Regions from separate parts of the Listeria sp. MAN/IMW/UF464 genome, predicted to be linked through region 1. Evidence: predicted binding sites of a transcription regulator. Region 1 holds the regulator's gene; the other holds the start of a gene.

Region 1 (12,098 bases):
GCTCCACGAAATTAGTCCACGGTGGCTTACGTTACCTACAACAATTTGAAATTAAAGAAGTAGCAGACCTTGGGAAAGAACGCGCTATCGTTTATGAAAATGGTCCACACGTTACGACTCCAGAATGGATGATGTTGCCATTCCATAAAGGCGGAAATATGGGTAAAACAACAGCTTCCTTTGGTATTCGTTTATATGACTATTTAGCAGGCGTAAAGAAAAATGAACGCCGCAAGATCTTAAGCGCCAAAGAAACATTAGCGAAAAACCCATTTGTTAAAAAAGATGGCTTAAAAGGCTCTGGTTACTATGTAGAATACCGGACCGATGATGCCAGATTAACGATTGAAGTAATGAAAAAAGCCGTTGAACTTGGCGCAAACGCAATTAATTATACAAAAGCAGAACACTTCTTATATGATGATAAAAAACAAGTGGTTGGCGTGACTGTAACAGACCGTCTAACTGGCAAAGCTTACGATATTAAAGGACATCGCGTAATTAATGCTGCTGGACCATGGGTAGATAAAGTCAGAAAACTCGACTATGCTACAAATAATAAACATCTTCGCTTAACAAAAGGTATTCATTTAGTTATCGATAAACAAAAATTCCCAATGGAACAAGCGGTTTATTTCGATACACCAGATGGTCGAATGGTTTTTGCTATCCCTCGTGATAAAAAAGTGTATGTTGGTACAACGGATACAGTTTATGATGAAGCAGTAATTAATCCAAAAGCACTCGAATCTGACCATAATTATGTTATTAAAGCGATCAACTATATGTTCCCAGATGTGCATATTAGCGAAAAAGACATTGAATCAAGCTGGGCTGGCGTACGTCCGCTTATTTACGAAGAAGGAAAAGATCCTTCTGAAATTTCTCGAAAAGATGAAGTTTGGTTCTCTGAAAGTGGCTTAATCACAATGGCTGGTGGTAAATTAACAGGCTACCGCAAAATGGCTGAAAAATTACTAGACGATGTATCCAAAACATTGTCCAAAGAAACTGGTAAAAAATATAAACCAGTTCAAACAAAACATTTACCTATCTCAGGTGGAGACATTGGTGGTTCAGAACAATTAGAAGCATTCCTTTCGAAAAAAGCGAAAGAAGGAAATAATCGTTTCGGTTGGACACTAGAAGAAGGTCGCGAAATTGCTAAACGGTTTGGTAGTAATATTGATCAATTATTTACCTACGCGCAAGAACACAAAGACCAAAATGAAACTACTCTACCAAATAGCCTTTATGCAGAACTTCGCTATTCGATTCAACATGAAGCTGTAACAACGCCGATTGATTTCTTATTACGCCGTACCGGTTACTTGCTGTTTGATATGCCATATTTACTTGAATGGAAAGATGCTGTTGTAGATGAAATGGCCAAACAATTCCACTGGAGCGACGATGTAAAACAAAATTATATAGAAGAATTAAATATCCAAATTAATGATGCCAGAGAACCAGCAGACTGGCATGATAGATAAAAGAATTATAAAAAGAGCGCATTTCTTCCAGATTTGCGCTTTTTTTATGAAAAAAATCATTTTCGCTATTTTCAAGAAACCATTTTCATGGTACATTGATTACAGGCGAAAAGGAGGTTTTTTTTTGAGTAAGATTCCTGTTATCGTCATCGTTGGCCCAACTGCTGTCGGTAAAACAAGTCTTAGTATTACCTTAGCGAAGAATTTTGATGGAGAAATCATTAGCGGCGACTCTATGCAAGTATATCGTGGATTAGATATTGGTACCGCAAAAATCACACCAGAAGAAATGGATGGGATAAAACATTATCTAATTGATGTAACTGACCCAGCTGTTCCTTTTACAGCAGCAAAATTCCAAGCAGAAACAAGGGGCTTAATTGAATCCATACATAATAGAGGAAAACTTCCAATAATAGTTGGTGGAACAGGACTATATATTCAGTCTGTTTTTTATGATTATGGTTTTGGAAATGCAAGTGAAGATAAGGCTTACCGAAGAGAACTAGATCAATTGGACAAAACGACTTTATGGCAAATGTTAGATCAACTTGATCCAAAAAGCGCAGAACTTATTCATGAAAATAATAAAAGGCGTGTCATAAGGGCTCTAGAAGTGATACATTTGACTGGAAAACCTTTTTCTGAATATCAAGTTCATCATACGTTAAACGAAGCATATCAACCTCTTTTTCTAGGACTTGATTTAGACAGGGAGTTACTTTATGAACGAATCAATAGGCGCGTAGAGCTAATGTTTGAAGAAGGACTAGTTTCAGAAGCATCGAAGCTATATGATGAACATTTAGTCGATGTTCCAGCCATACGAGGCATCGGTTATAAAGAATTATTTACTTATTTTGATGGAAATAGTTCGCTTGAAGAAGCAAAAGAATTAATTCAAAAAAACTCGCGTCATTTCGCGAAAAGACAGTTAACGTGGTTTAGAAATAGAATGGATATTGACTGGATTCAAGCGGGTGTTAGCACAACTGACACTGAAGCAATGGAAAAAGTGAAGACCTTTTTAGCATCTAAATAACACTTTTCTGTTTGGTAGTAAGAAATAAAGGGTATTTGAAATTAGCCAACCAATTGCACAATGAAACTACATTGGGGTTTGGGAATTTTTTAGTATAAGATAGAGATTGGAGAGGGAAATTATGAAACAAGGTGGACAAGGGTTACAGGACTATTACTTAAATCAATTGCGTAAGGAAAAAATTCTTGCAACAGTATTTTTAACAAATGGCTTTCAGTTAAGAGGACGCGTTGTAAGTTTTGACAATTTTACCGTACTACTAGATGTCGAAGGAAAACAACAACTTGTATTTAAACACGCAATTTCAACTTTCTCCCCGCAAAAGAATGTCGCTTTGAATCCTGATGCGGAATAAGCAATTCCTTTAAAAGGCAAGAAACTCGTTTTGGCGATGTTTCATGCCTTTTTTTTATACCAAAAGTATGCTACGATTAGTTTTGTCTGAAAAAGGGAGATGTACTTGTGGAACGGGAGAAAATAATACTTGTAGGCGTCATATTGCCAAATAAAACAGAAGAAGCTTTTTGGAACTCCATGAGCGAACTCCATAGCCTTGCTAAAACGGCGAACGGGGAAGTTATGGATGAGTTGATTCAAAAATTAGAACGCGTGAGTCAGACGTCCTTCATAGGTTCAGGTAAGCTGATGGAACTTTCAGAGTTAGTGGAAATGCATGAAGCGGATGTCGTTATTTTTAATAGTGAACTTAGTGCTACACAAGTGCGCAATATTTCTAAAATAGTGGATGCACGAATTATTGACCGCACACAATTGATTTTAGATATTTTTGCGATGCGAGCTAAGTCTAAAGAAGGTAAACTACAAGTCGCCTATGCTCAGTACAAATATTTACTACCTAGACTTAGTGGACAAGGTGCCTCGCTTTCGAAATTAGGGGGCGGAATTGGTTCAAGAGGTCCAGGTGAGTCAAAACTAGAAATGGATAAACGTCATATCCGCGAAAAAATGCATGATATAAAAGCACAATTAACACACGTCGAGCGACATCGCAAGCGTATTATTGATAGAAGAAACACCCAATCCGTATTTCGTTTTGGTTTAATCGGTTATACGAATGCGGGAAAATCAACCATTTTCAACCGTCTAACAAATGAGACGACACTTGAAGAGGATAAATTATTTGCAACACTCGATCCAACCACAAGAAAAATTCGATTTGAAGGCGGGTTTCAAGCACTTTTAACAGATACAGTAGGTTTTATTCAAGACTTGCCAACAACTTTGATCGCAGCATTTCGTTCTACGTTGGAGGAAACCGCAAATGTTGATGTTTTAATTCATGTAGTGGATGCCTCTGACCCAGATTACTTACAGCATGAAACGACTGTAATAAACTTGCTAGAAGAGCTTGAGATGAGTCACCTTCCAACATTAATTGTCTATAATAAAATGGACAAAGCACCGTCTACATTCGTACCTGATCGACCAGAGCACCTACTTATTTCAGCATTAGATCAAGATGCTCCTAAAGAAATAAAACAACGAATGATTGAACTAATTGAGAAAAACTGGACTTTCTTTACAGTAGATTTATCAGAAGAAAAAGGTAAGGAATTAGCGCAACTGAAACAACAAGCATGGATAACAAAGCTTGAATATATGGAAGAAAAAGCATGTTACCGAATCGAGGGTTATCGACCTAGAAAGGAAACTACTAATGACTGAAATTCAAACAATAAGAAAAAAAGTCGAACAACAAATTGCTTCATTACAAAACGAAACTGATGAAATTGCCGAATTTAACCAAGCAAAAGTGCTTGATGCTTTCCAGGAAAATAAAGTAAGTGATTTTCATTTTAATCCATCGACTGGTTACGGTTATGATGACGAAGGGAGAGATACGTTAGAACGCGTGTATGCAAGCGTATTTAAAACAGAAGCGGCTCTCGTTAGACCGCAAATTATTTCTGGTACGCATGCAATTTCTACCGTTCTATTCGGAATCTTGCGCCCAGGGGATGAGTTATTATATATAACTGGTGAGCCATATGATACGTTAGAAGAAATCGTGGGTATTAGAAGCGAAGGTCAAGGCTCGCTTAAAGACTTTCAAATTGGCTACGATGCAGTACCGCTACTAACAATTGGCGAAATAGATTTTCCGGCAGTATCTAAAAAAATATCCGCTAACACAAAAATGATTGGTATTCAGCGTTCTAGAGGCTATGCAGATCGACCTTCTTTTACAATAGAGAAAATAAAAGAAATGGTTACTTTTGTAAAGAACATCAACCCCAATATCATTGTTTTTGTAGATAATTGTTACGGGGAATTTGTGGAACGAATAGAACCGACCGAAGTAGGCGCAGATATTATTGCAGGATCGCTCATAAAAAACCCGGGTGGAGGTTTGGCAAAAACTGGTGGTTATATTGCTGGAAGAAATACCTTAGTCGATTTATGCGGCTACCGGTTGACGACTCCTGGGATAGGAAGAGAAGCGGGCGCATCTCTTTATAGCTTATTAGAAATGTATCAAGGATTCTTCTTAGCACCACATGTAACTGCTCAAGCAATTAAGGGAGCTCGTTTTACTGCTGCTATGTTAGCTGAATTCGGCGTAGAAGCAGATCCGCTTTGGGATGCCAAAAGAACTGACTTAATCCAGAGTGTATCTTTCCACAGCAAAGATAAAATGATTGCTTTTGCTCAAGCAATCCAAGCTGCCTCCCCAGTTAATGCACATGTTTTGCCAATCGGCGCATATATGCCGGGCTACGAAGATGACGTGATAATGGCAGCGGGTACATTTATTCAAGGAGCTAGCCTTGAACTTACAGCGGACGGACCGATTAGAGAACCTTATCAACTATACGTCCAAGGCGGTTTAACATACGAACACGTTAAAATTGCTGTCACTAGAGCAATAGAAAATTCTTTATAAAAAAGTAACATCCATTTTCAAAAAAAGTTTTTATTTTTTTACCACGGTAGTTTCTATCGTGTTTTTTTTTGTTGTGAAAATGTTGATATATATGGGTTTGTGAGTAATGTTAGATAATCTTACATAAATTTGACAAAACATCTGACGTACATTATAATGCTACTATCATCAAAAAATAATTATGTTTTGAGGGGGAATTGTCGTGAGTGAAAAGGAAATCCGGAGATCGATGCCGCTGTTTCCAATTGGGCCTGTGATGAAGCTAACCGATCTCACCGCTAGACAAATTCGCTACTATGAAGACCAAGGATTAATCCATCCAGCACGCAATCAAGGAAATCACCGTTTGTACTCACTTCAAGACATTGATGTTTTGCTAGAGATAAAAGATTATTTGAATGATGGTCTGAATATTGCGGGAATTAAGAAAATGTATCAAATGCAGCAAAAAGAATCAAAAGAACCTTTGACAGATGATGATGTACGCAAAATACTTAGAAAAGAAATGCAACAAGCCGGCCGCTTTGTAAAACAAGATGCCACAGGAAAACAACAATTACCAAGGTTTTAAAAAGATTAGAAGAGGTATTTACTTTATTTAGAAGTTAATATAAAAAGATTATTTAGGAGGAATTTAGATTATGGCAAAATATACAAAAGAAGACATTTTCCGCTTTGCAGATGAACAAAATGTAAAATTTATTCGTTTACAGTTCACGGATATTCTCGGGATAATAAAGAATGTGGAAATTCCTGTTAGCCAACTAAAGAAAGCACTAGATAACAAGATTATGTTTGATGGTTCCTCCATAGAAGGTTTTGTAAGAATTGAAGAGTCCGACATGTATTTATTCCCGGACTTAGACACATGGGTAGTATTCCCTTGGACAGCTGAAAAAGGGAAAGTAGCAAGAATGATTTGCGACATTTATAATCCTGATATGACACCATTTGCAGGAGATCCACGTGCCAACTTAAAACGTGTACTTAAAGAAATGGAAGAGCTAGGTTTCACTGAATTCAACTTAGGACCAGAACCAGAATTCTTCCTATTCAAACTAGATGAAAATCGTCGCCCAACACTTGAATTAAATGATAGCGGTGGTTACTTCGATTTAGCACCAACTGATTTAGGCGAAAACTGTCGTCGTGACATTGTACTTGAATTAGAAGAAATGGGCTTTGAAATTGAAGCTTCTCACCATGAAGTAGCTCCAGGTCAACATGAAATTGACTTTAAATATGAAGATGCAATTACTGCGTGTGATAGCATCCAAACATTTAAGTTAGTAGTTAAAACAATTGCTCGCAAACACGGTTTACATGCTACATTTATGCCGAAACCACTATTTGGTGTAAATGGTTCAGGAATGCATTTCAATATGTCCTTATTTACAGAAGAAGGTAATGCGTTCTTTGATAAAGAAGGCGAACTTGAATTAAGCAAAACAGCTTATCATTTCTTAGCGGGTATGTTAAAACACGCTCGTGGATTTACAGCTGTTACTAACCCGACAATTAATTCGTTCAAGCGTTTAGTTCCTGGATACGAAGCACCATGTTACATTGCATGGTCAGGTAAAAACCGTAGCCCACTAGTACGTGTTCCTAGTTCTCGCGGATTAAGTACTCGTCTTGAATTACGTAGTGTGGATCCATCCGCTAATCCATATTTAGCAATGGCTGTACTTCTAAAAGCTGGTTTGTCCGGCATTAAAGATGAGCTAACTCCTCCAGCTCCAGTTGACCGTAACATTTACGGCATGAACGAAGAGGAACGTGAAGCAACAGGAATTTATGATTTACCAGAAAGCTTAGGTCATGCTTTAATCGAGCTTGAAAAAGATGACATCATCCGTGATGGCTTAGGTGAACATATTTTCGAACATTTCATTGAAGCGAAAACAATTGAATGTGATATGTTCCGTACAGCGGTTCATCCGTGGGAACGTGAACAATATCTTGAAATTTATTAATATTAAAAAGCTCGTTTCCGACTTGGGAGCGAGCTTTTTTTATGCAATTGAAAATCAAATGTTTGATGTTTTGGTGATTGAGGCATATATTTATAAATGTGTTAGCAAAAGGGATTAATATTTGCTAGGGAAAGGGGCAGGTATGCAGATTACTTTAGCTGTTTTAGTTTTTGCCTTAACGCTTATATTTGTTATTTGGCAACCTAGAAACTTGTCGATTGGATGGTCCGCTTGTATTGGAGCATTACTCGCATTATTACTTGGCGTTGTCACTTTAACAGATGTTGTAACTGTAACAGGCATCGTTTGGAATGCAACACTCGCTTTTATTGCAATTATTATTATTTCACTTATATTAGATGAGATTGGTTTTTTCGAATGGGCAGCGTTACATATGGCAAGGTTAGCAAGAGGGAACGGATTACTCATGTTTGTACTTATTTCTATTTTGGGAGCACTAGTGGCAGCTCTTTTTGCGAATGATGGGGCAGCTTTGATTTTAACTCCAATTGTTTTGGCGATGGTGCGTGCGCTTAATTTTGATGAGAAAAAGGTGTTTCCCTTTATCATTGCCAGTGGATTTATTGCTGATACGACGTCTTTACCACTTGTTGTAAGTAATTTAGTGAATATTGTTTCGGCTGACTTTTTCGGCATTAGTTTTTCAAAGTACGCATTAATGATGTTGATTCCGACGCTTTTTTCGTTGGTTGCGAGTATTATTGTTCTTTATATTTATTTTAGAAAAGCGTTACCTAGAACTTATGAAATTAGTGGAATTCGTGAGCCGGCTTCTGCGCTTAAAGATAAAAAAATGTTTCGGATTTCATGGGGAATACTTATCATTCTTGTGATTGGATATTTCTTAAGTAGCTTTTTGGACATTCCAGTGTCATTTATCGCTTTACTTGTAGCGTTTATCTTTTTGCTAGTTGGTGGAAAGAGTCATGCTGTTTCTACAAGGAAGATTTTAAAAGGGGCGCCGTGGAATATTGTGTTTTTCTCGGTTGGGATGTATGTCGTCGTATACGGTTTGCAAAACGCTGGCATTACTAAATTATTAGCAGAGGCTATTTCATATATTGCTCATTATGGGCTTTTCGTAGGTACGATTGGGATGGGCTTTATTGCCGCGATATTGTCGTCTGTAATGAATAATTTACCAACTGTAATGATTAATGCACTTGCAATCGATCATACTTCATTTACAGGAGTGATGAAAGAAGCGTTAGTCTATGCAAATGTTATCGGATCTGACTTAGGGCCTAAAATAACGCCAATCGGTTCGCTTGCAACGTTACTATGGTTACATGTATTAGCTCAAAAGGGTATAAAAATAAGCTGGGGATCATATTTTAAAATAGGTATTGTGATTACTATTCCAGTATTGTTTATTACACTCGTCGGACTTTATATTTCACTCCTTATTTGGAGCTAAGAAAACCCTGTACAAAATTGTACAGGGTTTTTCCTATGCTTTATAAAGAATATGTGGCTTTAAAGGATGTCCGTCCGCTAAAGCAGGATGCATAAATGTAGCTACTTTTGTAAAATGGATTTTTTTCATTACTTGTTCTGATGGCTTATTTAACATAGCGGTGAAACTGTAAATTTCATCAATAGTTGTTTTCTGTTTGGCGAAATCGAGAGCTCCTAGTGCGGCTTCGGTTGCATAACCTTGGTTCCATACACTTTTCTTTAAGCGCCAGCCAATTTCGATACAAGGGGTGAACGCAGCTTCAAAAGTTGCTTCATGAAAACCGGTAAAACCAATAAATTCGCCGGTAGATTTTTCTTCAATGGCAAAAAGTCCGTAGCCAAGTGCCGTTAATTCTTGTTGATTTCTTTCTAAAAAAGCATTACTTTCTTCTTTTGAAAGTGTAGATGGAAAGTACTTCATTACGACTTTGTCACCGTTCATTTCGCTAAAGGGAACATAATCACTTGCTACATAATCTCTTGCAATTAGTCTATCTGTTTCAAAATAAATCAATATAAAAACCGCCTAACAAAATATAGCTTTTAGTGAATATCTCTATAAAGGCCAATAACTTTGCCTAAAATAGTAACGTTATTTAAGATAATTGGTTCTAGTGCATCATTTTCTGGTTGTAATCTAAAATGATTCGCTTCTTTATAGAAACGTTTACAAGTCGCCTCGTTTTCGTCGGTCATCGCTACGACAATTTCACCATTAATTGCTGAACTTTGTTGTCGAACAATTACTTTATCTCCATCTAAAATCCCGGCATTTATCATACTTTCTCCGTCGATTTCAAGCATGAAGACATTGGTTTCTCCTGCAGCCATATATTCAGGGAGTGGGAAATACTCTTCTATATTCTCAATCGCTGTAATAGGCATTCCGGCAGTAACTTTACCGATGATTGGGATATTGACTACATTCGGCGTCTCTGCTTCATCTTCTAAAGACAAAATTTCAATAGCACGAGGTTTCGTAGGGTCACGTCTAATTAGTCCTTTACCTTCAAGTCGAGCAAGATGGCCATGGACTGTGGAGCTAGATGCTAAACCAACAGCTTCACCGATTTCACGTACGGAAGGTGGATAACCCTTTTCTTTTACTTCTGATTTTATAAATTCATATATATCTTGTTGACGTTTAGATATTTTCATGGTTTCACCTCATTGATTTAATGGTTATTTTATAAATCAAGTATAGCAAAAGAAAATCCAATATGCAAACAAAGGTTCGTTTTTTTATTGACATATGCGAACGGCTGTTCTATAATATAGAAAAGCGAACGTACATTCTTTTTTGGAGGGATTATTAATGACTTTAAAATTAATTTGGGATAAATTTTATGTTTCTATTATATTTGTAATAACTTGTTTAGTTCTAGGAATTATATTGATGTGCACTGTTATTGGGAGTGGCAGTGAGTATTCTGAGGTAGATGTAAATGAAGGGGATTCTATTTGGGCACTTGCAGACCAATATGCAGCGAAGAGCGATATGGCAAAAGCAGATTTTGTATCTTGGGTTGAAAAAGAAAATAACCTTACAGATGGACATGTGAAAGCTGGGGATTCTGTAGTTATACCAGTACACGAAACAAAGTTACAAAGAAGCGATAGTACTATTCAATTAGCAAACCAGTAGAAACGATTTTAGTGTCGTTTATGATATAATAAAGAAAGTAGCGATTTAGCTACTTTCTTATTTTAATATAATGAAGAAAAGGATGAAGTGTGATGCTAGAAAAAGCTAAAATAGATAGAATCAATGAACTTTCTAAAAAGAAAAAAGCAGGGACTCTAACTGCTGATGAAAAAGTAGAACAAGAAAAATTAAGGAAAGAATATATTAAGTCGTTTCGCACTCATATGAAGGGAACAATCGAAAATACTACGATTATTGACCCTAAAGGAAATGATGTAACACCGCATAAAATAAAACAAATGAGAAAAAATAAGAAGTAAAAATTAGTACCAAATGAACATTTTTGCGCAAATGAACAAAAATACCAATCAATTAAGCAATTTAAAGCAATTATTAGTTGTGTTAATTGCTTTTTAGGCTTATTATTAAAAGTAGTTAAAATTATATTGAAGAGAGGATGTTTCATTTGTTCGATAACACAGATAGTTTAGCAGTAAATACAATTCGTACATTATCAATTGATGCAATTCAAAAAGCAAATTCTGGTCATCCGGGATTACCAATGGGAGCGGCTCCAATGGCTTATGCACTTTGGTCTCGCGTATTAAATACAAACCCTAAAAATTCACATTGGTTTAACCGTGATCGTTTTGTACTTTCTGCTGGACACGGCTCAATGCTTTTATATAGTTTATTACATTTAAGTGGTTTCAAATTAGAAATAGAAGACCTTAAAAACTTCCGTCAATGGGAAAGTAAAACTCCAGGTCACCCAGAATATCGTTATACTGATGGAGTAGATGCAACTACTGGTCCACTTGGTCAAGGTATTGCGATGGCTGTTGGTATGGCTATGGCAGAAAGACATCTTGAAGCAAAATATAACAAAGATGGTTTCCCAGTTGTGGATCACTATACTTATGCGCTATGTGGAGATGGAGACTTAATGGAAGGTGTTGCTTCTGAAGCGGCTTCTTACGCAGGTCACCAACAACTTGGAAGACTTGTTGTTTTATACGATTCCAATGATATTTCTCTTGATGGCGATTTAGACAAATCTTTCTCTGAAAATGTAAAACAACGCTTTGAAGCTTATGGTTGGGAACATTTATTAGTTAAAGATGGCAATGATACAGCAGAAATCCTAGCTGCTATTGAAAAAGCAAAACAAAATACATCACAACCTACAATGATTGAAGTTAAAACAGTTATTGGTTTTGGTGCTCCTAATGCAGGTACTAGTAAAGTTCATGGTGCTCCTCTAGGTGACGAAGGTATTTTAGAAGCGAAAAAAGCTTATGGTTGGAACTACGAAGAAAAATTCTTTGTTCCTGAAGAAGTTACAACTCGCTTTAAAGAAACTATTGGAGAACGCGGTGAAAAAGCAGAAGCAGCATGGAACGAATTATTTGCTTCTTATAAAGCGAAATACCCAGAGCTTGCTAAACAATTAGAAGATAGCTTAAATAACAAGTTACCAGCTGATTGGGATGCAGATCTTCCAGTATATGACGATTCTAAAGCACTTGCTAGCCGTGCTTCAAGTGGTGAAGTTATC
Region 2 (12,098 bases), on a different contig from region 1:
TTTTTGATGAAATTTATCTAGCCAAGCTTCTCCAGCTTTCTTTTCACCAACTAAATCTGCAATTTGGCGCACATCTTCTTCCACATTTTTAGAAGTCGCGTACGGGATTAACACAGTTGGCGCAATTTTGGACATTTTTTCATATTCATCTTCTTTGGAAACAACAATTAAATCTGGTTTTAATTCTGCCACTTTTTCTGCTGAAACTGGATCACCAATATCTGTAATTCCTTCCACTTTTCCTTTCAAAAACGGATTTTCGATTTGTTTCGCTCTAGCCCCAACCGGCTTTATCCCAAGCAAAACAAGATTTCCTAGATATTCCGATGCCACAATGCGTTTCGGATGTGCCGGAATTTCTACTTTCTTCCCATTTGCCATTGTATATGTACGCATTTCAACCTTGTCATTTCCTGCCGTTTTATCATCTCCACAAGCAGCTAAAACTACTGTAGTTAAAAGCATTAATACGAGTAAACTTAAACCTTTTTTCAAATGAACCCCTCCTGTAAATGATAACAATTCTCAGTTAGTATAGCAACTTTGTTCTTAAAGTGCAAATCCTCTCTGACAAAGTATCACTTGCATCTTTAACGTAAAAACTCTATACTTAACCATTGAGAATGATTATCACCTTAACTTTAAATTGGAGCGATGAAAATGAAAGACCTTCATACAGATAACTTACAAATTTCATACGACAAACGAATCATTGTTGATGGTTTAGATATAGCCATTCCTGCTAATAAGATAACTGCCTTAGTTGGGGCAAATGGTTCCGGGAAATCAACTATTTTAAAGACGATGTCCCGCTTGATGAAACCTAGCAAAGGCGCTGTTTATTTAGACGGCAAGAAAATTCATAATGAACCGACACGAGAAATTGCCAAACAATTAGCTATTTTGCCACAAAATCCTTCAGCACCTGATGGTTTGACGGTGTTTGAATTAATTTCTTATGGCCGCTCTCCGCATCAAAGCAGTTTTAAATCAATTACCGCAAAAGATCGGGAAATTATTTTCTGGTCATTGCGTGTAACGAATTTAACTGAATTTGCGGACCGACCGATTGACAGTTTATCAGGCGGACAACGCCAACGTGCTTGGATAGCAATGTCGCTCGCGCAAGAAACAGACGTACTATTCCTCGATGAACCGACAACCTTTTTAGACATGACTCACCAACTAGACGTCCTTAACCTACTCAAACAATTAAATCACTCAGAAAACCGTACAATCGTGATGGTTGTTCATGATTTAAATCACGCATCTCGTTACGCTCATCATATGATTGCTATTAAAGAAGGAAAAGTAGTTGCAGAAGGTTCGCCAGTTAACGTAATGACTGAAAAAACGTTAGAAGACGTATTTAATATTAAAGCCGATATTTTAATTGACCCACGCAGCGGTGTCCCTCTTTGTCTCCCATACGAAACTTGCAACGGGTGCGAAATTGTAAAGGAGCTTGATTCCATTGCCAAATGAAGTGTATGATGTAACGATTATTGGCGGCGGTCCAATTGGGCTATTTTCCGCTTTTTATAGTGGTTTACGTTCCATGAAAACAAAAATTATTGATGCTGAACCAGATGTTGGTGGCAAAGTCCGCTACTTTTTCCCGGAAAAAATCATTCGAGATATTGGCGGAATTCCAGCTATTACTGGAGCTAATCTCGTTGCCAATTTAAAAGAGCAAGCAGAAACCTTTCACCCTACTATTGTATGTAATGAACGAGTAGTTGATGTAACTAAACTAACTGATGGCGTGTTTCAACTAACTTCACATAATGGCAGTATTCATTTTTCTAAAACGGTTGTTATCGCAACAGGAAGCGGCACTTTTGAAGTCAATAAATTAGAAGCGATGCATGTGGACGATTTCCCGCTAGCCATCAATTATGACGTTAAAAACCTTGAGCAATTTCGTGACAAAATCGTTACGGTTTCTGGTGGCGGAAATTCCGCTATTGACTGGGCGCAAACACTTGAACCAATTGCAAAAAAAGTGCATCTAATATATCGTGGCGAAGATTTTAAAGCGCATGAAGAAAGTGTTCGTGAACTTAAAAATTCCCGCGTTGAAATTCATATCCATCATGAAATCAAGGAATTAATCGGAGCAAATAATCAACTAGCAAGTATAAAAATTTGCTGTAACCAGACACAAGTTACTAAAACGATTGAAACAGAAGCACTTTTTATTAATCACGGTGTCAAAGTTGACCTTGGAACGATGGCTGAATGGGGCTTTGAACTAGCAGATTTCGGTATTGTTGTTGATGACGAAATGAAAACGACTGTACCAGGTATTTTTGCTTGTGGAGATAGCGCGACCTATTCACGAAAAATCCGCATTATCGCAGCTGGATTACATGAAGGTCCTATTGCGATTAATAGCGCCAAAAAATATTTAGAACCTACCGCAAGAGACGAAGCAATGATTAGTACCCATCACGAAAGCTTTATTGGTTAAAAAAGGATTCGGGCTCACTCGCCCGAATCCTTTTTTTCTTCACATATACCAAATTCGACAATTCGCATCATTTCCGTAAAATCATTGGCAAGTGGAATAAAATCTTCCATCGTCGCATTCGGATGTCTTTGCAAAAACACCGTACTTTTCTCTGTAATATGCTGAAAAAGTGCTTCCATCACTTTTCGCGCCGCATCCATGTTCACATCTTTTTTTAACTGCATTTCGTTTAAAACTTGATTCATTTGCGCTTCAGACCGCTCAATTGCCTTATCGAAAAAGCCATCTAATTTACCTTTCAATTCTGGCGGTGGATTTCCGTAAGCTTGCATAATCAAACCAAAAATCGCAGGATATTTACGATTAAAATCCAGTTTCATTTTCGTCGACCAAATCGCCATCTCGACAAAATCACTCCATCGTTTCTCTTCCAAACTAACCTCATTCGTCGCAAAATCAACCGCGTAAGACACTGCTGCAATATAAAGTTTTTCTTTAGAGCCAAAATAATGAAAAATAAGCCCTTTGGAAACGCCCGCTTTTGCACAAATTTTATTAGTACTAGCTGCCTGATAGCCTTTTTCTGTAAATTCTTCCATCGCCGCTTCTAAAATTTTTAGTCGTTTTTCATCCATTATACTTTCAAATCCTTTTTCTTATAAAGAACAAAAGTAGCTGCTACCGCCACAATAATCACCGCGCAGGAAATTAGTGCATTCGTTCCAGTAATCCCTTTATCCATAATTTCTGATGGAATCGCATAATTGATTGGCGAAAAGTATTTGAAAAAGTCAACATTATCATTTAACCCGGCCATTATACCTAAAATATAAGTTAAGAAAACAAGAGCAAGAGCGACGGGAGAAGCTTGTTTAGCGGAACGTAACACTGCTGACACCATAAAGCCCACACTCATAAATACAGCTGCAACAAGTAACTCACTTGAAAACACTCGAACAAGCTCCATCACTAAATTCCCGCTATCTACCCCACTTGGTTTTAAAACAAGAACGAGCACAACAGAAGCCACAAACGTAATCAACCAAAAAGCCACGAAAGATAATAAATTCCCAACCATTTTCCAAAACACAAGACTAGCCCGAGTAATCGGCTGGGCATATAAAAATTCAATTGTGCCATCTGTTTCTTCTTTTATTAAAGCCTGTGCACCAATCAATGCTGCATATACGCATGCCGCAATAAAAATATACTGAAAAACATACGCAAAATAAGCATCAATATTCGTTAAATCCGCCATTGAATCCATATGCAAAATTTTCATCATATCTTGCGGAAGTGCATTCATCTTCGTATTCACTAAATCTTGCATACCGCTACTTTGCATACTAGGGAAGAAAGCCATAAACACACCTAAAATCACAATTACTACAACGGACCAAACAACAAGGCTTTTTATTCTTGTTTTCCATTCAATGTGTAAGATGTTCATTTGATTTCTCCCCCTTCATATAGTGTCATAAATTTATCTTCTAATTCCTGATTTGTAATCGTTAAATCCGTAATTTCTTTTTCCTGTAATAGTGGCAAAATTGTTTTAATATCATCATCAAAAATAAGTCGTGCTTTGCCTGTTTCATTTTCGATAATTCTTGCACCCGCATTCGTTAATTTTTCAAGGGGCAAATTCGTCCCTTTGAGTGCAATCACTTTGCCAGTCATTTGCTGATTGGCAATATCTTCCACCGCGATAATGTTCCCGTTTCGAATAAAAGCGGCTCTCGTGCAGTATTCTTGAACCTCACGTAAATTATGACTTGAAAGAAAAATCGTCATCCCCTCTTTATTCCGCTCGGTCATTTCTTTAAATAAATAATGTTGCATCAAAGGATCAAGGCCGTTCGTTGGTTCATCCAAAATGAATAATTGCGGTTCGGTAATAAGTCCAGCAACAATCGCTACTTTCTTCTTATTTCCAAGCGACATTTCACCAAAGCGTTTTTTCGGATCAATCGAAAACATTTCATAATATCTATTCATTTTTTGTGTTGCATTTTTGATTTGATGGAATTTAGCAGCATAGTGGATAATATCATTTGCAGTCATTTGTGGATAATAGCGAACTTCACTAGGGACATATCCGACCATTTTCTTAATCTCTGCTGACTGTTTCACTACATCTTTTCCGAGAACCGTGGCACTTCCGCTCGTTGCATAAATAAAATTCAATAAGACTTTGATAGTTGTTGATTTCCCAGCTCCATTTGGACCGATAAAACCGTATAATTCGCCTTCATTTACCGACAAATTCACATTTTCAATTGCTCGTTTTTTATGATAATTTTTTGTGAGTGATTCCACCTTAATTGCTTCCATGTTCTCTCCTCCACCTTTTTATTGACCACTTAGTCAACTTGAGTATAACCACTTTTGACCAGGTAGTCAATCAAAAACTATAATCAATAATAGTATCCAAATTACTGTTTTTCATGCTATCTAAAGTCTTTAAAATTCCACTTTTAGCTTGATAATACTAATTTCAATAATCGCTTTATTATGGATAGAATAACTAGGTTCCAGGTGATATAGTATAAGTACGTAAGCAAGTTTATGGTGGTGGCTAGCTCTTTCAACAAGAAAGGGGGATGCCTATGACTTTTTTGTTAGGAACTCCTGGAAAAGATAACCCATGACCGTTTATGAAGCACTCTCTTTTGCAGTTGCTTTTACAACTTTAGTGTTGTTACTAAACAGTCAAAATAACACAAAAAAATAACCACTCATAAACTTTGGCGAGTTTAGTGGTTATTTTTATACCATATTAGACTAGCTGCCACCTTAAATGGGGCTTACATTTGAGGGTCATGTTCTTGCATGGCTCTCTTTTCATGTTTATGATAACATATTTCCATTCTTTATGCCAAGTATTCCCAAAGAAGTTTTTCATCCGGTTTATTCGTTTTCTTCTATTAATAGTTGTAATTTCCAGTACTGTATCGCGTACATTGTTTTTGCGTCATGGATGAATTGTTGTGCTATTAACTGTTCTGCTTCTTCCATCGTTACTTTGACTAAATTAATAAATTCATCTGCATCTTGTGCTAGAGGGTGTTCCATTTTCCGAAGATCCCGTGCTACATAAATATGTAAAAGTTCACTAGCAAACCCAGGTGATGTATAAAAAGAAGTGAGATATGTTAAATCATCGGACTGAAAACCAGTTTCTTCTTCTAGTTCCCGTTTTGCGGTCACGAGCGGATCTTCCCCCGGCTCCATTTTACCGGCTGGAATTTCGATAATGTTTTTTTCGAGTGGCTTTCGGAATTGTTCTACTAAGTACATTCTTCCATCTGCTGAAAAAGGTATAATTGCCACAGCTCCGGGATGCTTGACGATTTCGCGCTTGCTCTTTTCCCCATTCGGCAACTCCACATCATCTACTTGCAATTCAATAACATTTCCACTAAAAATCTTTTCTGTATGAAGCGTTTTTTCCTCTAGTGAGTCCATTTCTGCCACCTACTTCTCGTTTTTTTTCATTATAACATAACTAAGTCCGAGTTTAATTTACATCGCACGACTGATAACATCTGTTTTCTAAATATGGTATGATAAGAACAAATAAAGGACACTTTCTAAAATATAAAAACCATGCTACTTGCTTAGTGCTCACATACTAAATATACTTAAATGGTAGTTACATTCCATCAATCTTTATTTTTAGAAAAATATACTATTAAGAAAAAGCGGACCTTTTAAACAGGTACTTAAAGGAGAAGATGTATAATGACCGTTTTTAAAAAGATATTAGCATTCACAGGTTCTATTTTACTTGTCATTATTTTGGGTGGTATTCTTACTTCACTTATCCATAGTGGCTTGGTAATTGCAACAATTGTTATCGCTGTTGCAGCTATCCTATTTTTCTTTTCATCTAAAGCTGGAGACCGGGCGCAAATGATTGCAACTGGATTAACCAAGAAAGAATATAAATATATTCGTACTAACTTAGAAGAAGCTCGTGTGAAAATTATCCGCCTTCAAAAAATTATGACACAAAACAAAGCGCTATATTCTTTCCAAGAGCGCAACAAAACACTTTTACTTACTAAAAGAATTTACGGCATTGTAAAAGAAGAACCTAAACGTTTTTATGAAGCAGAAGATTTCTTTTTCTCTCATCTTGACTCTTTAGTAGAGCTCACCGAAAAATATGCTTTCTTAGAAAAACAACCTGTAAAAGACAAGAAAATTTATCAAACTCTTTCTGATACACGCACGCTTTTAAATGATTTAAGTCGTGTTATTGAAAAGGATTTATTTACACTTTTGAATCAAGATGTAAACAATCTCGATTTTGAATTAGAAGTAGCGAAAAACTCCATTTCCAAACAGAAAAAGAAATTCGAAAGGGGTACAAAAGATGACCGAGAACAAGCCAAGTGAAGAAACAAATGAATTAAAAGATTTAGTAGTGGAGAAAGAGTTTAACCAAACATTAGATGATCTTCTAGCTAACCCATTCGGATCAGACGGCGAATCAGCTGCAAGTATCGTAAATAACGAAACAGATGCGGCTCCCCGCCTAGTTGATATGCTTACAGAAACAAATAAAAAACAAGCGTTAGAGTTATCCAAACAAATCGAACCTGGAAATCAAGCAGCGATTCTTGGTTACGGAGCACCTGCCCAAGCTAAATTGCATGACTTTTCTCACTCGATGTTAGCTCATGTGCAAAAGCAAGATGTTGGACCAATTGGCGATATTATTAGTGATTTAATGTTCCGCTTGCAAGAAGCGGATCCAGATGAACTAGCTGCTCGCAACAAAAACGTCTTCACAAAAATGTTCCACCGAGTTAAACAATCCATCAATGAAATTACTTCTAAATATCAAAAAATTGGTACCCAAATTGACCGCATCGCGTTGAAACTGGAACATTCCAAAAAGCGTTTAATGGAAGATAACTCTTTCCTAGAACAGCTTTATGATAAAAATAAAGATTACTTCCAAGCACTTAACATTTACATTGCTGCTGGAGAATTAAAATTAGAAGAAATTAATACAAAAATGCTCCCAGAACTTCGCAAAAAAGCAGAACAAACTGGCGATCAAATGGATTATCAAGAAGTAAATGATTTAACACAATTTGCGGATCGACTTGATAAGCGTGTATATGATTTACGCTTAAGTCGTCAAATCACTATCCAACAAGCGCCGCAAATACGTTTAATCCAAAATACAAACCAAGCACTCGCTGAAAAAATTCAGTCTTCCATTATGACTGCCATTCCGCTTTGGAAAAACCAAGTAGCCATCGCGCTTACGTTGCTTCGTCAACAACAAGCCGTAGCCGCTCAACGCCAAGTTTCTGAAACAACGAACGAACTTCTAAAACGAAATGCCGATATGCTAAAAACAAACGCGATCGAAACAGCGCGTGAAAATGAAAGAGGTATCGTGGACATCGAAACACTTAAAGAAACACAGTCCAGCTTAATTGAAACCTTGCAAGAAACACTTAAAATCCAACAAGAAGGCCGTGCTAAACGTGCCGTAGCTGAGAAAGAGCTAGTTACAATGGAGCAAGAACTGAAAGAACGTTTACTGGAAATGAAATAATCAAAAAGGCTAGCACCTAAATCGTGCTAGCCTTTTTTTAAAGTCCTTCTAAACGTAAATTTTCAAAGTAAACAGGTTTTAAATTGGTTACGGTAAGTCCAATCAAACGAATACTATCCTGACCAGTATAGCTTTCTCTTAAAAGAAGGGCTGCCGCTTGATAAATTTGGTTTGCATCATTGGTATATTCGTTTAAAGTAAGGCGCTTAGTAATGGTTGTAAAGTCACTGTAGCGTAGTTTTAGTACTACCGTTTTGCCATGTTTTTGTAATTTGATAAGCCGTTCTTCTACTTTTTTGGCAAATTGCATGAGGCTTTGTTCGAGAATTCGACTATCTAAGACGTTAAATTCAAAAGTCGTTTCTTTGCCTACTGATTTGCGATCACGATGCGGATTCACAATGTTATTCGAACGACCTCGAACATGTCGATACAACTGATAGCCATGCTTATGCAATTCACGAATAAGGTCCCATTCGCTCCACTTCTTCAAATCTGCTCCAGTTTCTATTCCAAGGCGATGTAATTTTTCCGCTGTCACTTTCCCTACCCCATAAAATTTGGTTACAGGAATTTGTTCTAAAAAGGCTTCTGCTTCTTCAGGTGCAACCACGGTAATCCCAGCAGGTTTCTTAAAATCAGAAGCGATTTTTGCGATAAATTTATTAAATGATACGCCGGCAGAAGCAGTTAGACCAAGCTCGCGGTAAATCGTCTGCTGGATTTCACGTGCAACCATTGTGGCGGATTTCATTCCTTTTTTATTTTCAGTTACATCCAAATAAGCTTCATCTAAAGAGAGTGGTTCGATAATATCCGTATATCTGGAAAAGATTTCGCGGATTTGATTAGAAACCTCTACATAATGAGCCATATTGCCGTGAATAAAAATACCGTTCGGGCAAAGTTTAGCGGCTTGTCTGGCGGGCATAGCTGAATGCACACCGAATTTGCGCGCTTCATAAGAACAAGTCGCAACAACTCCACGTTTATTAGGATCCCCACCAATAATAAGTGGCTTTCCTCGGAACTCAGGATGGTCGCGTTGTTCTACAGATGCATAAAAAGCGTCCATATCAATATGAATAATTTTTCTACTCGTATCCATAACTGCATCTCCCTTAAAACGAACAAGCGTTCTTATTCAATTATAAAGGTTAAACTCATTAATTACAAGAAAAAAATACCCTATTTTCATAAGGTATTTTCTTCTGATTTATTTCTTTAAAAATGCCCCTTTACCGAAGAATTCGATAACTTGTGGCATTACTTGATAAAGTCGTGTCGCAATATTCATTACAAAAGGTAAATTGATTTCGCGGCGCTTAGTTCCCATAATTTGCACTGTTTTACGCGCAACCTTTTCTGGCTGTAACACTAATTTGCCAACTGTTTCTAAATAGTTCCCTGATTTATCCGCTACATCGAAAAAGTTTGTAGCAATTGGGCCAGGATTGATCGTTGTAACATGGATTTTGTCTGGCATTAGTTCTAAACGAAGTGCATTAGAAAAACCTAAAACCGCATATTTCGTTGCTGAGTAAACAGTTGATTTTGGTGTAGCTATTTTAGCAGCTTGGGAAGCAATATTAATAATATGTCCTGCTTTGCGTGCTTGCATTTGCGGTAAAATCAGTTGTGTGAGTTGAATTAAGCCCAGTACATTCGTATCAAACATTTTTTCAATTGTCTCAAATGGAATATCTACCGCGTTTTCAAATAAACCAAAACCTGCACAGTTGACTAATACGTCGATTTGATACGAAGCATTTATCTCTGCGCTGACTTGTTTCACTTGCTCGAAATCCGTCATATCTAAAGTAAAATAAGTCGCTTCTACTGAAAAATTATCATGTATATCTTTTTGTAAATCTAGTAATTTTTCCGTACTTCTGGCTGTTATAATAACATTGCCACCGGACGCAGCAACTTGTCTTGCAATTTCAGCGCCAAGACCGTTAGAAGCCCCGGTAATTAATACCGTTTTATTCTTCAAAAAAGGGTTCATTTTGTCACTCTCCTACTTGAAAAACAGCTAAGTCATAAGCTATTTCAGTATTTTCAAAAACAGTTTTTGCTTCTATTAATAGTTCTTTACTTGCATCTCGATCATATCTTGAGCTGATATGGGTTAAAATTAATTTTTTGACATTGGCAGCTTTAGCAAGGTTTGCCGCTTGAAGCGTTGTCGAATGCATATATTCTCCTGCCATTTTTGCTTTATCACCTTCAAATGTTGCTTCATGAACCAAAATATCGGCGTTCATTGCTAATTCTAGTTCGCTAACAGTTTCTTTTGTATCACCAAAAATACTAATAATCTTCCCTTTTTGTGGCTCACCGATATAATTTTTACCATCGATTACGCGTCCATCAGCTAATGTTACGATTTCGCCGTTTTTTAGCTTTTGAAAAACTGGTCCCGCTTCGACGCCGTCCGCCTTTAGTTTTTCAGCATTAAGTGCGCCCTGTTTATCTTTTTCAACAATGCGGTAACCAAAACTGCGTACGCCGTGGTCAAGATCGTCAGCTGTAACTAGAAACATCTCATCTTCAAAAATCACACCTGGCTCTATTTCTTCAAAATTGATTTTATATGTAAGCCTTGTTCCACTGAGTCTTAAGGAAGTTTCGACATATTCGGCTATTCCAGCTGGGCCATAAATAGTCAAATCGGAATCTCCACCTTGAAAAGAACGGCTACTTAATAAGCCTGGCAGTCCAAAAATATGGTCTCCGTGCATGTGAGTAATAAATATTTTTTCTAGCTTGCTAAGTTTGATATGGCTTCGCAAAACTTGATGTTGGGTTGCTTCCCCGCAATCAAAAAGCCAAATTGCATTTCGTTCATTTAACATTGAAAGTGCGATGGATGTGACATTACGGCCTCGCGACGGTACGCCTGCTCCAGTTCCTAAAAAAACAAGTTCCATTTTGTTCCATTCCCTTCCCAGTTCGTGTCTTATTTTATCACATTCTTAATCGAACAGGAAATAAACATTTTCATGCTAAAAACCCTTATAATTCAGAAATAACTGTCAAATTAAAAAAATATTCGAACCAAACAGTTGCACAAATGCTTCTTTATGGATAAAATAGTATGGACTAATGAGGAAAATTAATAGCTCATTTAATAAGGCCTTTTTTTGTGGGGTTCTTTTCAAACTAAGAAATCTTTTTCTTAGCAGTTAATTTTTTGCCATTAAGAGAATAAGAAAGAGGGTAAATGACGTATGACAGATGAGTTAGAACAAAAAGCACTGATTACTATTTTTGGCGGTACGGGAGATTTGGCAAATCGCAAACTTTACCCTTCGCTATATCATTTGTACAGTAAGGGATCTCTTGGCGACAATTTTGCTGTAATTGGAACGGCTCGTCGTGAATGGAGTAACGATTTCTTCCGTGATAAAGTAAAAGAGTCTATCAAAGACATTGACGGTTCCGAAAAAGACGCGGATGCATTTGCTTCTCATTTCTACTATCAATCCCATGATGTAACAAATAAAGAATCTTATGTAACTTTAAAAGATTTGTCTGATGAATTAGACGCTAAATATGAATTAGGTGGTAATCGCCTTTTCTATCTTGCAATGGCACCGAACTTCTTTGGAACGATTGCTAGCCGCATTAAATCTGAAGGTTTTGTAGACACAGACGGTTTCCATCGTTTAATTATCGAAAAACCATTTGGTCATGATTTAGCTAGTGCGGAAGAATTAAATAATTCGCTTCGTCAAGCTTTCAAGGAAGATGAAATTTATCGTATTGACCATTATTTAGGAAAAGAAATGATCCAAAATATCTCGGTTATTCGTTTTGCCAATTCTATCATTGAATCGCTTTGGAATAATCGTTACATTGATAACATTCAAGTTACTTTGACAGAAGTGCTCGGCGTTGAAGACCGAGGACGTTATTATGACGAAAGTGGCGCATTACGAGACATGGTTCAAAACCATATTCTCCAAATCGTTTCTTTACTTGCGATGGAGCCGCCAATTAACTTAACGACACGCGAGATTCGTCATGAAAAAGTTCGCG

The links. Region 1 encodes LexA, which represses DNA repair genes until DNA is damaged. Its sites were predicted from a motif close to CGAACATATGTTCG; they were not measured.
Positions count from the first base shown of each region.
Region 2: a site for LexA is predicted at 9,182-9,195, ahead of dinB (DNA polymerase IV). Genes of this name have one in related genera too.

Region 1 is NZ_JBZWZP010000001.1:404,092-416,189, reverse strand. Features, by position in the region: gene AC4PG0_RS02085 (glycerol-3-phosphate dehydrogenase/oxidase) at 1-1,493, shown strand, start outside; gene miaA (tRNA (adenosine(37)-N6)-dimethylallyltransferase MiaA) at 1,618-2,535, shown strand; gene hfq (RNA chaperone Hfq) at 2,657-2,890, shown strand; gene hflX (GTPase HflX) at 2,998-4,221, shown strand; gene AC4PG0_RS02065 (methionine gamma-lyase family protein) at 4,214-5,440, shown strand; gene AC4PG0_RS02060 (MerR family transcriptional regulator) at 5,643-6,011, shown strand; gene glnA (type I glutamate--ammonia ligase) at 6,082-7,416, shown strand; gene AC4PG0_RS02050 (arsenic transporter) at 7,559-8,854, shown strand; gene AC4PG0_RS02045 (GNAT family N-acetyltransferase) at 8,888-9,409, opposite strand; gene lexA (transcriptional repressor LexA) at 9,439-10,053, opposite strand; gene yneA (cell division suppressor protein YneA) at 10,211-10,540, shown strand; gene AC4PG0_RS02030 (DUF896 domain-containing protein) at 10,633-10,860, shown strand; gene tkt (transketolase) at 11,007-12,098, shown strand, end outside.
Region 2 is NZ_JBZWZP010000002.1:342,142-354,239, reverse strand. Features, by position in the region: gene AC4PG0_RS08975 (iron-hydroxamate ABC transporter substrate-binding protein) at 1-495, opposite strand, end outside; gene AC4PG0_RS08970 (ABC transporter ATP-binding protein) at 661-1,485, shown strand; gene AC4PG0_RS08965 (NAD(P)/FAD-dependent oxidoreductase) at 1,475-2,473, shown strand; gene timR (macrodiolide transporter TimAB transcriptional regulator TimA) at 2,488-3,108, opposite strand; gene timB (macrodiolide ABC transporter permease TimB) at 3,108-3,923, opposite strand; gene timA (macrodiolide ABC transporter ATP-binding protein TimA) at 3,920-4,807, opposite strand; gene AC4PG0_RS08945 (NUDIX hydrolase) at 5,384-5,941, opposite strand; gene AC4PG0_RS08940 (5-bromo-4-chloroindolyl phosphate hydrolysis family protein) at 6,218-6,877, shown strand; gene AC4PG0_RS08935 (toxic anion resistance protein) at 6,855-8,054, shown strand; gene dinB (DNA polymerase IV) at 8,092-9,162, opposite strand; gene AC4PG0_RS08925 (SDR family NAD(P)-dependent oxidoreductase) at 9,271-10,062, opposite strand; gene rnz (ribonuclease Z) at 10,067-10,987, opposite strand; gene zwf (glucose-6-phosphate dehydrogenase) at 11,288-12,098, shown strand, end outside.